3 regions of the Sessilibacter sp. MAH3 genome follow, and region 1 is predicted to be linked to each of the others. Evidence: predicted binding sites of a transcription regulator. Region 1 holds the regulator's gene; each other region holds the start of a gene.

Region 1 (3,268 bases):
AATCAACGGTGGCTGGTTGCTTTCTCTTTATGTTTGAGCAATTGCCGATCTAATTTTACGGCCATTTCATCGATGGCAATATACAGATCGTCAGATTCACTCTCGGCAAATATATCTTTGCCACTTATGTGTACGGAAGCTTCTGCTTTTTGTCTTTGTTTTTCAACCCTTAATACAACATTGATTGTAGTGATTTGCGGGTTGTGCTTGCCGAGTTTTTCAAATTTAGTTTCAACATAATTTCGAATAGAGTCGGTGACTTCGACGTGGTGCCCACTGATGCTAAGAGTCATTGTTATTCCTCATGTCAGAGTTAAGTCATTGATTACACAGGTTTTAAGCCCGTGTAATCGGGTATGAATTAGGGTCGAGATCACCGAGTCATGGTTGGTCAGACCAGTCTTTTACGTTCGTTCGAGGCTGGAATACCCAAGGATTCGCGATATTTCGCAATGGTTCTTCGGGCGACTTGAATGCCTTGATCTGCCAGTAACGCGGTAATTTTGCTGTCGCTTAAGGGTTTGCGAGCGTCTTCTGCGGCAACCAGCTTTTTGATAATGGCACGTATTGCGGTTGAAGAGCATTCGCCGCCATTGTCTGTGCTGACGTGGCTTGAGAAAAAGTATTTTAACTCAAAGATGCCTTGAGGCGTGTGCATGTATTTTTGCGTTGTTACCCGTGAAATTGTCGACTCATGCATGCCTACGTCTTCGGCAATGTCGTGAAGTACTAGAGGTTTCATGGATTCTGGGCCGAAATCTAAAAAGCCCTGTTGTTTTTCAACAATGCAGCTTGCAACCTTCAGTAGAGTCTCGTTGCGGCTTTGTAAACTTTTCAAGAACCAGCGTGCTTCTTGTAAATTATCTCGCAAGAAGGTGTTGTCTTCGCTGCTATCGGCACGCTTTACAAGACTGGCGTAATTGTTGTTGATGCGAATTTTAGGGGCTATTTCTGGGTTCAGCTCTACGATCCAGCGACCTTCTTGCTTGCTCACAAAAACATCGGGAACGATATAGCTGGTATCGCTGCTGCCGATAGTAGCGCCGGGATGAGGTGTTAATTCCTGAATTAAATCGATCGCAACTTTGAGTTCGGGCTCTTTAACGCGACATTTACGCATTAACTGTTTGTAGTCACGACTGCCAAGTAACGCTAGATGCTCTGCAACTACCGCCTTGGCGGTTTCCAGTCCGGGTGTTTCTTTGGCGTATTGATTGAGTTGTACCATCAAACATTCAGACAAATCGACGCTGCAAGAGCCGATAGGATCAAACAGTTGAAGTCGGTGTTGAACCGCAATCACTTCGTCTAGGCTTAGGTCTTCGTCTGTATCTGCGTCTGTATCTGCGTCTTCGTTTAGAGGTTCAGAAGCTTCAAGCTCACCGCTTTCTTGTTCGGCATCTTCGTCATTCTCACGCCAGTCACCGCGTAGGCCGTGAAAAATCTCCTCGATACTGCTTGAGAGCAAACCGCTGGGCTCTACCGAGTCTATGATTGCTAAAGCAATGGTTCGATCGGTTTCTGACATTGGAGTCAGATTCAATTGCCACAGTAAGTATTCTTGAAGGGTCTCGGTGTTGTCGATTTGGCTGTCGAAAAAGCTGTCGTCTCGTTCTACGGCTGATGACGAGGAAGAGTTGCTGCTGCCTTGGTAAATGTCGTCCCACTGGGTATCAACGGGTAAATCCTCGGGAATGTTTTCCTGCCATTCGCCTTCTTGGGCGTCGCCAGAATCGGATTCGGATGCGGTTGCGGTAACTTTTTCTTCGCTGAAGTTGTCGGAAATTTCGTTGGGTTGTTCGCTGTTGTCGCCGGACTCACCGCTATCAAGGTGAGAGTCATCGGATTCGCTAACTTCGAGCATGGGATTAGACTCAAGAGCTTCTTGAATCTCTTGTTGAAGATCGAGCGTTGAGAGTTGTAGCAGGCGAATGGCTTGCTGCAACTGAGGGGTCATCGTTAATTGTTGACCCATTTTTAGCTGTAATGATTGTTTCATAACTTGACACTACTTCCAAAAACGGTGTCAGAATCGGAGCTGATTCTGATCAAGCTTAGTGTCAGTGTAGACTTGAAAGGGGCGTTTTTGCAACAGCTATTAAGCAAAAAATATGCCCAACCTTGAATTCTCTTTAAATAAATGTTTTGAGGGAAAAAATAAAAGAACAGCGAGTGCTTTAGCGGAGGGGATTACTTGTTGATCACTTAACAGTAAGACCAATGTTCGCCTATTTCAACAGCAAGGTAAAGCGGTTTTTTAATGTCGCCTAAAATGTCTTTTGGGTGGTCTTGTAGGCTAAAAAAGAGTCTTTTTTTGGGTCCTTTGATAGGTGTTGAGGCTTTTGTTGTTTTATTGAGGGTCGGTTGAGGTGGCCGCTCAATTTAGAGCTTAAAGCCTTCACCCAAATAAGTGTCTCTGACTTTTTGATTGGATAAAACCGTCTCAGCGTCGCCTTCGGCAATGATAAACCCGCCGCCCACAATATAGGCTTTCTCGCAGATATCTAAGGTCTCGCGAACGTTGTGGTCGGTAATGAGTACGCCAATTCCTCGTGATTGAAGGTGTTCAATAATTTGCTTGATATCACCGACGGATTTTGGGTCCACGCCGGCAAAGGGTTCGTCAAGAAGGATAAAGCGTGGTTCTGTCGCTAGCGCGCGAGCAATTTCGACGCGACGACGTTCACCACCGGATAGGGCGATGCCTTGGCTGTCTTGTACGTGGGTGATGTGAAATTCTTCTAAAAGTTGTTGCGCTCGGTCTTTGCGATCTGTTGCAGATAAATCGGATCGAGTCTCTAAGATTGCTAAAATATTGTCTTTGACCGATAGCTTTCTAAATACCGATGCTTCTTGTGGGAGATAGCCAAGTCCGCGTCTGGCGCGGCCATGCATGGGAAGATTGGTAATGTCTTCGTTGTCGATCCAAACGCTGCCGTGATCGGCTTTAACAATTCCTGCAATCATGTAAAAACACGTGGTCTTTCCCGCACCATTTGGGCCGAGTAAGCCAACAACTTCTCCCGTTGACACAGAAAATGAAACGTCGGATACGATTTGTCTCGATCCGTAGCTTTTGGCCAAATTTTTAGCGCTCAGTCGACTCATAACTCTTAGTGCTGGTAGTGATTAATTGAAAGATTTAACAAGGTTTATTGGTTGGTGTTTGTGGTGTCTTTATTTTGAGGTTGAATAATCAACTTCACTCGATTCTCACCCGACGCTACGGCATAGGAGTCTTTAAGGTCGTAATCGATGGTATCGCTGT
Region 2 (3,268 bases), on a different contig from region 1:
CGTTGCCTGAAAACCTTTTAGAATCTGAATTATTTGGTCACGAAAAAGGCGCTTTTACCGGTGCCATAAAGCAACGGCAAGGTCGTTTTGAACAAGCCGACGGCGGAACTTTATTCTTAGACGAAATTGGTGAAATTTCTCCAATGTTCCAAGCGAAGTTGTTGCGGGTTTTACAAGAGAGCGAGTTAGAACGAGTTGGTGGCAACCAAACCATTAAAGTTAATGTTCGTATTGTTGCCGCAACTAACAGAAATTTAGAAAGCGATATTGAAGAAGGCAAGTTTAGGGAAGACCTTTATTATCGCCTCAACGTAATGCCTATTAATTTGCCGCCGCTTCGGGAACGGGTCGAAGATATTCCAGAATTATCGGAGTTCTTGGTGGATAAAATCGGTAAACAACAAGGTCGTCCTTTAAGAATTACCGACGGAGCAATTCGAACACTCATGTCGCACAATTGGCCGGGCAATGTTCGCGAGCTTGAAAACTGCTTAGAACGTGCGGCGGTTATGTGTGAGGATGGCAGTATTGATTTGGATGTTATTTCTATGACAACCAATGAACAGCCCAAATTTGAACCGGCAAGACCGGTGGTATCCGATGTAGATTTAAACGATCAAAATCTTGATGAGCGTGAACGCGTTACCGCTGCGCTCGAACAAGCGGGCTGGGTACAGGCCAGGGCCGCAAGACTGTTAGGAATGACACCACGACAAATTGCTTATCGTATTCAAACGTTAAAAATTAATATGCGGAAAATTTAAAGTTAAGAGCTAGCTGTTGTTGTAAAAAGTGGTTTAAAACGAAACTCGTGTTTTTTTATAGGTATCAACCTCTGATTAACTCTTGCCTGATTTAATCAGAGGACAGTAATTGATCCTGTGATTGCTATTTTCGATACAATTTTCTTGATGTGCTGTTTTTGAATTCCTTGATGCGCTGTTTTTGAAACCGGCGACAAATTCTTAGGTTGCCGAAAAATCAGGATTAATCTGAGTTTCTTTTTAGCTGCTGCAAGTCGTGTGAGTGATTCTTATTTTTATAATATTGTGATTGTTTGCTTTTTATCAAACAATTGCCTTACAAAACTCTTGTTATTTTAATCTTTTTTCTGTTGTTAATTAGACATTTTTGTTGTTTCAGTTTGTTGATGTTTGTGTCGTTAAACCGACAATTATTTAAAAAACCCTTATAAAACAAGCTTGTAAACTTTTATTTATCGCGGCACAGAGGTTGCATTTAACCAATGACTACAAACAGAGGTAGTTCGTCGGTAAATAAAATGTGCTCTAACAATTTAAAATAATGTATCTAAGTGTTTTTTGTTGAAAATATTTTTGGCTGAGAATGCAGAGATTTTATTGTTTAACTGTTTAAGCATTTGTTGCTCGGTGAATCGCAATTAATTTTGTCAAATGACAAGGTTAACACCAAAACCGACGATCCACTTCCTAAAACCAATTTTGTGATATGGCAGGTTAAGGAGTTCATTATGGATCTTAGCGTGATAAATGAAGCAGTATCTGCAAGTGAGGAGGGGGGTTGTTCTTCGGGCTCTTGCGGTAGTACAGACGATCAAATGTCTCATCTGCCCGAGGATATTCGCCAGAAAGTCTATAATCATCCTTGTTATTCAGAAGAAGCGCATCATTATTTTGCGCGCATGCACGTTGCGGTGGCTCCGGCCTGTAATATTCAATGTCACTACTGTAATCGTAAATACGATTGCGCCAACGAGTCTCGTCCCGGTGTTGTTTCAGAATTACTGTCGCCAGAAGAAGCCGTGATGAAGACAAAGGCCGTTGCGGCGAATATTCCGCAGATGACCGTGTTAGGTATTGCCGGACCTGGCGACCCATTAGCAAATCCAGAACGCACTTTTAAAACATTCCGCATGCTTACCCAAGAGACGCCAGACATTAAATTGTGTGTTTCTACCAATGGTTTAGCGTTGCCCGAGAGTGTTGAAGAGCTAGCAAAAACCAACATAGACCACGTTACTATCACTATTAATACCGTCGATCCAGAAATTGGTGCCAAAATTTATCCATGGATTTATTGGAATAATCGCCGTATTCACGGAATTAAAGGTGCAAAAATTCTGATCGAGCAACAGCAAAAAGGTCTTGAAATGCTTGCCGCTCGGGGCATTTTAGTGAAAGTAAATTCGGTGATGATTCCGGGTGTTAATGATCAGCATTTAAAAGAAGTGAGCCGTATCGTTAAATCGAAAGGTGCATTTTTACATAACGTAATGCCATTAATTGCCGAAGCCGAGCACGGTACTTTTTATGGTGTGATGGGTCAACGCGGACCAACCCCCGAAGAATTACAAGATTTGCAAGATCAATGTTCGGGTGATATGAACATGATGCGTCACTGCCGTCAATGTCGTGCCGACGCTGTGGGTCTTTTAGGCGAAGATCGCGGTGAAGAATTCACGTTAGATAAAATCGCTAAAATGGATATCGACTACGGTAAAGCCATGAAAGTACGTGCGGCTGTTCATCAAGGTATTGAAGAAGAACTCGCAGAGAAACAAGCGAAAAAAGCCCGTTTAGCCGCAGCCGCAACGCCGGTCATAAGCAGTAAAAAATATCGACCCGTGCTTATGGCAGTTGCAACCAGTGGCCAAGGTGTAATTAATCAACATTTTGGTCACGCTACCGAATTTTTAATTTATGAAGCATCTCAAGACGGTGTTCGCTTTATTAGCCACCGCAAGGTCGATCAATATTGTATTGGTGGCGACAGTTGTGGCGAAAAAGAAAGTGCATTGGCCGGAAGTATTCGGGCATTGCAAGGTTGTGAGGCCGTACTCTGCTCTAAAATTGGTTTTGAACCCTGGGGTCTTTTGGAAGAAGCCGGAATTCAACCCAATGGCGAACACGCCATGGAGCCAATTGACGACGCGGTAATGGCTGTTTATCAAGAGATGATTGAATCTGGTGCTTTGGAAGAAGTTGAAGAGGAAAGTCTCGCCACTGCCTGATTGATATAAGCACTCTCGATTATCGAGAGTGCTTTTTATATAGGAAACTCTGATTAACCTAGAGTTTCTCGCGACACAAGGAAGTGTTGCCAATTTCAAGAACGGTAAGTGATTGAAATTGTGAAGAAATTGGAAATCGCATTTTGAATTTCTGTCCTCTGATTAAATCGAGAACGAGTTATTCAGAAGTTCCTATAAGATACGTTAATAAACCTTGGTACCGGTATTTTTTGATGGTCGTCATTTTCTACTATTACTATCAAGGTTAAATGCTGA
Region 3 (3,268 bases), on a different contig from region 1:
GGTTTGAAAAACTTCATCAACACTGTGTTCTAATTCTTGTTTTGCATCACGAACAATAGTAACCGCCTTTTGTGTATTGTCCGAAACTTCAACCACAGTTTCATTCATTTTTCCAATAGCATCTGCTATTTGCGCGGTACCTTTATTTTGGGCATGAAAATTAGATGTTGTTGATACCGTAATTTGCGCGAGTTGATCGGATGCGGCTGCTTGCCCGGTTGCGGAATCTAATATTTTGCCCACTAACTCTCTTAAATGGTTACTCATGGTTGCCATAGAGCTGTATATACTGTTGGGTGCAGCATTTTTATCAAAGGCATAGGCTAGGTTACCTCGTGCAACCAAGTCTGCGATTTTTACCAATTCTTCGGGTTCGCCTCCCAAGGGTTTGGTAATTGATTTTGCTAAAAAATTAGAAGCAATAATAATTACCACAAGTGCTATTGCTAAAATAGCCACAGAAATGTTAGTCAGTAAATAGCTATGAGCAAAAGCTTCGGATTTATCTATTTCCGATAAAATAACCCAATTTAAGCCTGCAACGTTTAAGGGCGAGTAGGCCGATAATACCAGGTTACCGTTGTAGTCAATGATGATATCCAATCCGGTTTCGCCGTTGATTGCTCGCGTAACCGCATCGGTATTTACAGAGCCTAATGTTGGATTCGCGAACGACGCAATAACCGAATGGCTTTTAGGATCAAAATAAGAATCCGAACGCATGAGTCTGTCAGAACCCACCAGATAGCTTTCACCCGTCTCTCCCATACCTGGCCGTTCTTGCATAATGGCATTAAGTCTACTGAGCGGAAATTGAACAATTAATACTGCAACCATTTCGGATTGATTAAATATTGGTTGCGCAACAAATCCAGTCGGTGCGTTATAAGATGGTAAATAATGAGAAAAGTCTTGAATTACAGGATTTTGATCGCGTTTATTGTTCATTGCTAGACGAAAAGCGTCTCCAAGACCACTTTGCGCATAGGGACCTGATTTTAGCGAAGTTGCAAAGTCAATTTCTTTAAAGACCGTATAAACAATGTCGCCAGATTTTGGATGAACGATAAAAATATCGTAGTACTCCAATTCCGCACGTACTTCACTCAAACTAGGATGAAGGCGAGCATGAACCTGATCGTACACAGGATAAAGAGCACTTTTAGCTAAAAGATCTTTATGACCGAGTGGATTTGAATTTTGCGCTATATAAGCGTCTTGGAGCAGAATGCCTTTATCGTCAAGTTTACCAAGTAAATCGCTGACTTTTGGCAATATTTCTGAAGGGTTTTGACGTTTAAATTCTGGCAAAAAATTATCTTGATAGTTTTTTTCGAGACGTCGCCGAGCTTCGTCAATACTCCCGGCCTTGTTATCTAAATCGTTAATGAAACGATTGTAGGCCTCAATAATATGAGCCGATTCTTCTATAATAAATGGGTCTTTGGTCATTAAAGAAACTTGAGAAAATATCGAGTTTAAATATCGATTTACTGAAGATTTTTTCTCTTCACGCACAGCTTCTAAGTGTGCGAACGACGTTTCTTCAAGAGCTTGGCTACTTATCCATAAAGCAGTAAAGCCAATAACAAAACAGGGCACTATGCCCATTAAACAACTCCACAACATCAATCGTTTTTTAAGAATCATTATTTTACTCGTAATAAAACCAATCTATGTGCCGCTTTATAGGCGAATATTTATTATTAATTTTTTATTAGATTTCTATAGTCCATGCTGTCTATAGCCATTCAATTAAGTGTAGATTGATTATTTATATTCGTATTGGTTGCCATAAAGAAATCATGGCATATTCCATTACTGTATTTCTGGTTTGGTCGGCGGGCAAAAACGGATATTACCATTTTCGAGGTATTACATTTTTAATTTCTAACCGTTATTTAATTCTTTAACTCTGCCATTCGAGTTGTTGATGGCTTCAAATTAATAAGCCCTTCTAAGAGAGAAACATCGATCATTTGAATGGCCCAAATTGTGCTCTTTCTGTCAGTAGTGGTGAATTGACAGTTTATTGGCAGATTCACGTCAATGAATTGATCATTTTAGTGATACTTACGAGGAAGGTTTTTACTGTGAATGTTTCTAATCGACCTGATATTCAACAGTTGCTGGTTAACATGCGAGACATGCGCTCACAGGTGCAAGTCCCAGATATTAATCACGTAGCCTTAGACGTTAAAGACAGTGTCACTTCGGTTAATCAAGCACAGGCCCCTGCATTTAATGAGCTTTTTGCCCAAGCAATTGATTCTGTAAACAGTTTACAACATCAATCAGGAGCCTTATCAAACGCTTATGCAATGGGTGACGAGTCGGTAGACATTGCCGATGTAATGATCGCAAGCGAAAAGGCTAAAATCGGTTTTCAGGCAACCTTACAAGTTCGTAATAAGGTTGTTGAGGCTTATCAAGAAATTATGAATATGGCCATTTAAGCGGTGATGTGAGTATTTGAAATGGCAGAAACTACAAGCGCGTCAATGAACAGTTCGCCCGCATCTAATAATTTATTAGAAGGGTTCAATAATTTAAATTTAATTCGCCAAGCTGGTCTTATGGTCGGCTTGGCGGCAAGCGTCGCCATTGGTTTTGCGGTGGTATTGTGGACGCAAAAAGAAGATTTTCGCCCGCTGTATGGCAGTTTAGATCGCTTAGACTCTGCGGAAGTGGTGGAAATATTAGAATATAACGACATTCGCTTTAAGGTCGATCCCAACACCAGCGCCCTGTTGGTTGCGGCAGACGATGTACACAAAGCACGTTTAAAACTCGCCGAGGCGGGCATTCCCGGTGAAGCATCGGTTGGCTTTGAATTATTGGATCAAGAACAACCTTTGGGCACTAGCCAATTTATGGAAGGTGCTCGCTACAAACGCAGCCTAGAAGGTGAACTTGCGAAAACAATCACCAGCATTAACAGCGTTAGGGCTGCGCGTGTCCATTTAGCCATTCCTAAAGAATCGGTCTTTGTTCGCAACGCCAGAAAACCGACGGCGTCGGTCTTTTTGGAGCTATTTCCGGGCAGAGGATTAAAACACGAACAAGTAAAAGCCATTGCTAATTTAGTTGCTTCGAGCATTCCGGAATTACAATTAGATGACGTAACTGTTGTTGATCAAAAGGGTAATTTATTAACAACCGGTGAAGAAATGGCAGAACTGGTTGAGGCTGCTCGTCAACGGGAATACACCCGTGAGCTTGAAAACGATTTAATTGCCCGCGTTAATGGTATTTTAAATCCGTTGGT

Evidence for each region. The regulator sigma-54, encoded in region 1, starts transcription at its own class of promoters, with help from an activator protein. The targets are predictions, from matches to a motif close to TGGCACANNNNTTGCNNT.
Region 2: a site for sigma-54 is predicted at 1,223-1,240, ahead of nifB (nitrogenase cofactor biosynthesis protein NifB). Genes of this name have one in related genera too.
Region 3: a site for sigma-54 is predicted at 1,985-2,002, ahead of fliE (flagellar hook-basal body complex protein FliE). Genes of this name have one in related genera too.

Annotation. Positions count from the first base shown of each region.
Region 1 covers NZ_BAAGIE010000008.1:72,520-75,787, reverse strand. Annotated here, with positions in the region: gene hpf (ribosome hibernation-promoting factor, HPF/YfiA family) at 3-293, opposite strand; gene ACYQ2C_RS06840 (RNA polymerase factor sigma-54) at 392-1,999, opposite strand; gene lptB (LPS export ABC transporter ATP-binding protein) at 2,383-3,108, opposite strand; gene lptA (lipopolysaccharide transport periplasmic protein LptA) at 3,153-3,268, opposite strand, start outside.
Region 2 covers NZ_BAAGIE010000009.1:116,240-119,507, forward strand. Annotated here, with positions in the region: gene nifA (nif-specific transcriptional activator NifA) at 1-764, shown strand, start outside; gene nifB (nitrogenase cofactor biosynthesis protein NifB) at 1,493-2,992, shown strand.
Region 3 covers NZ_BAAGIE010000022.1:43,819-47,086, reverse strand. Annotated here, with positions in the region: gene ACYQ2C_RS13650 (methyl-accepting chemotaxis protein) at 1-1,611, opposite strand, end outside; gene fliE (flagellar hook-basal body complex protein FliE) at 2,094-2,456, shown strand; gene fliF (flagellar basal-body MS-ring/collar protein FliF) at 2,502-3,268, shown strand, end outside.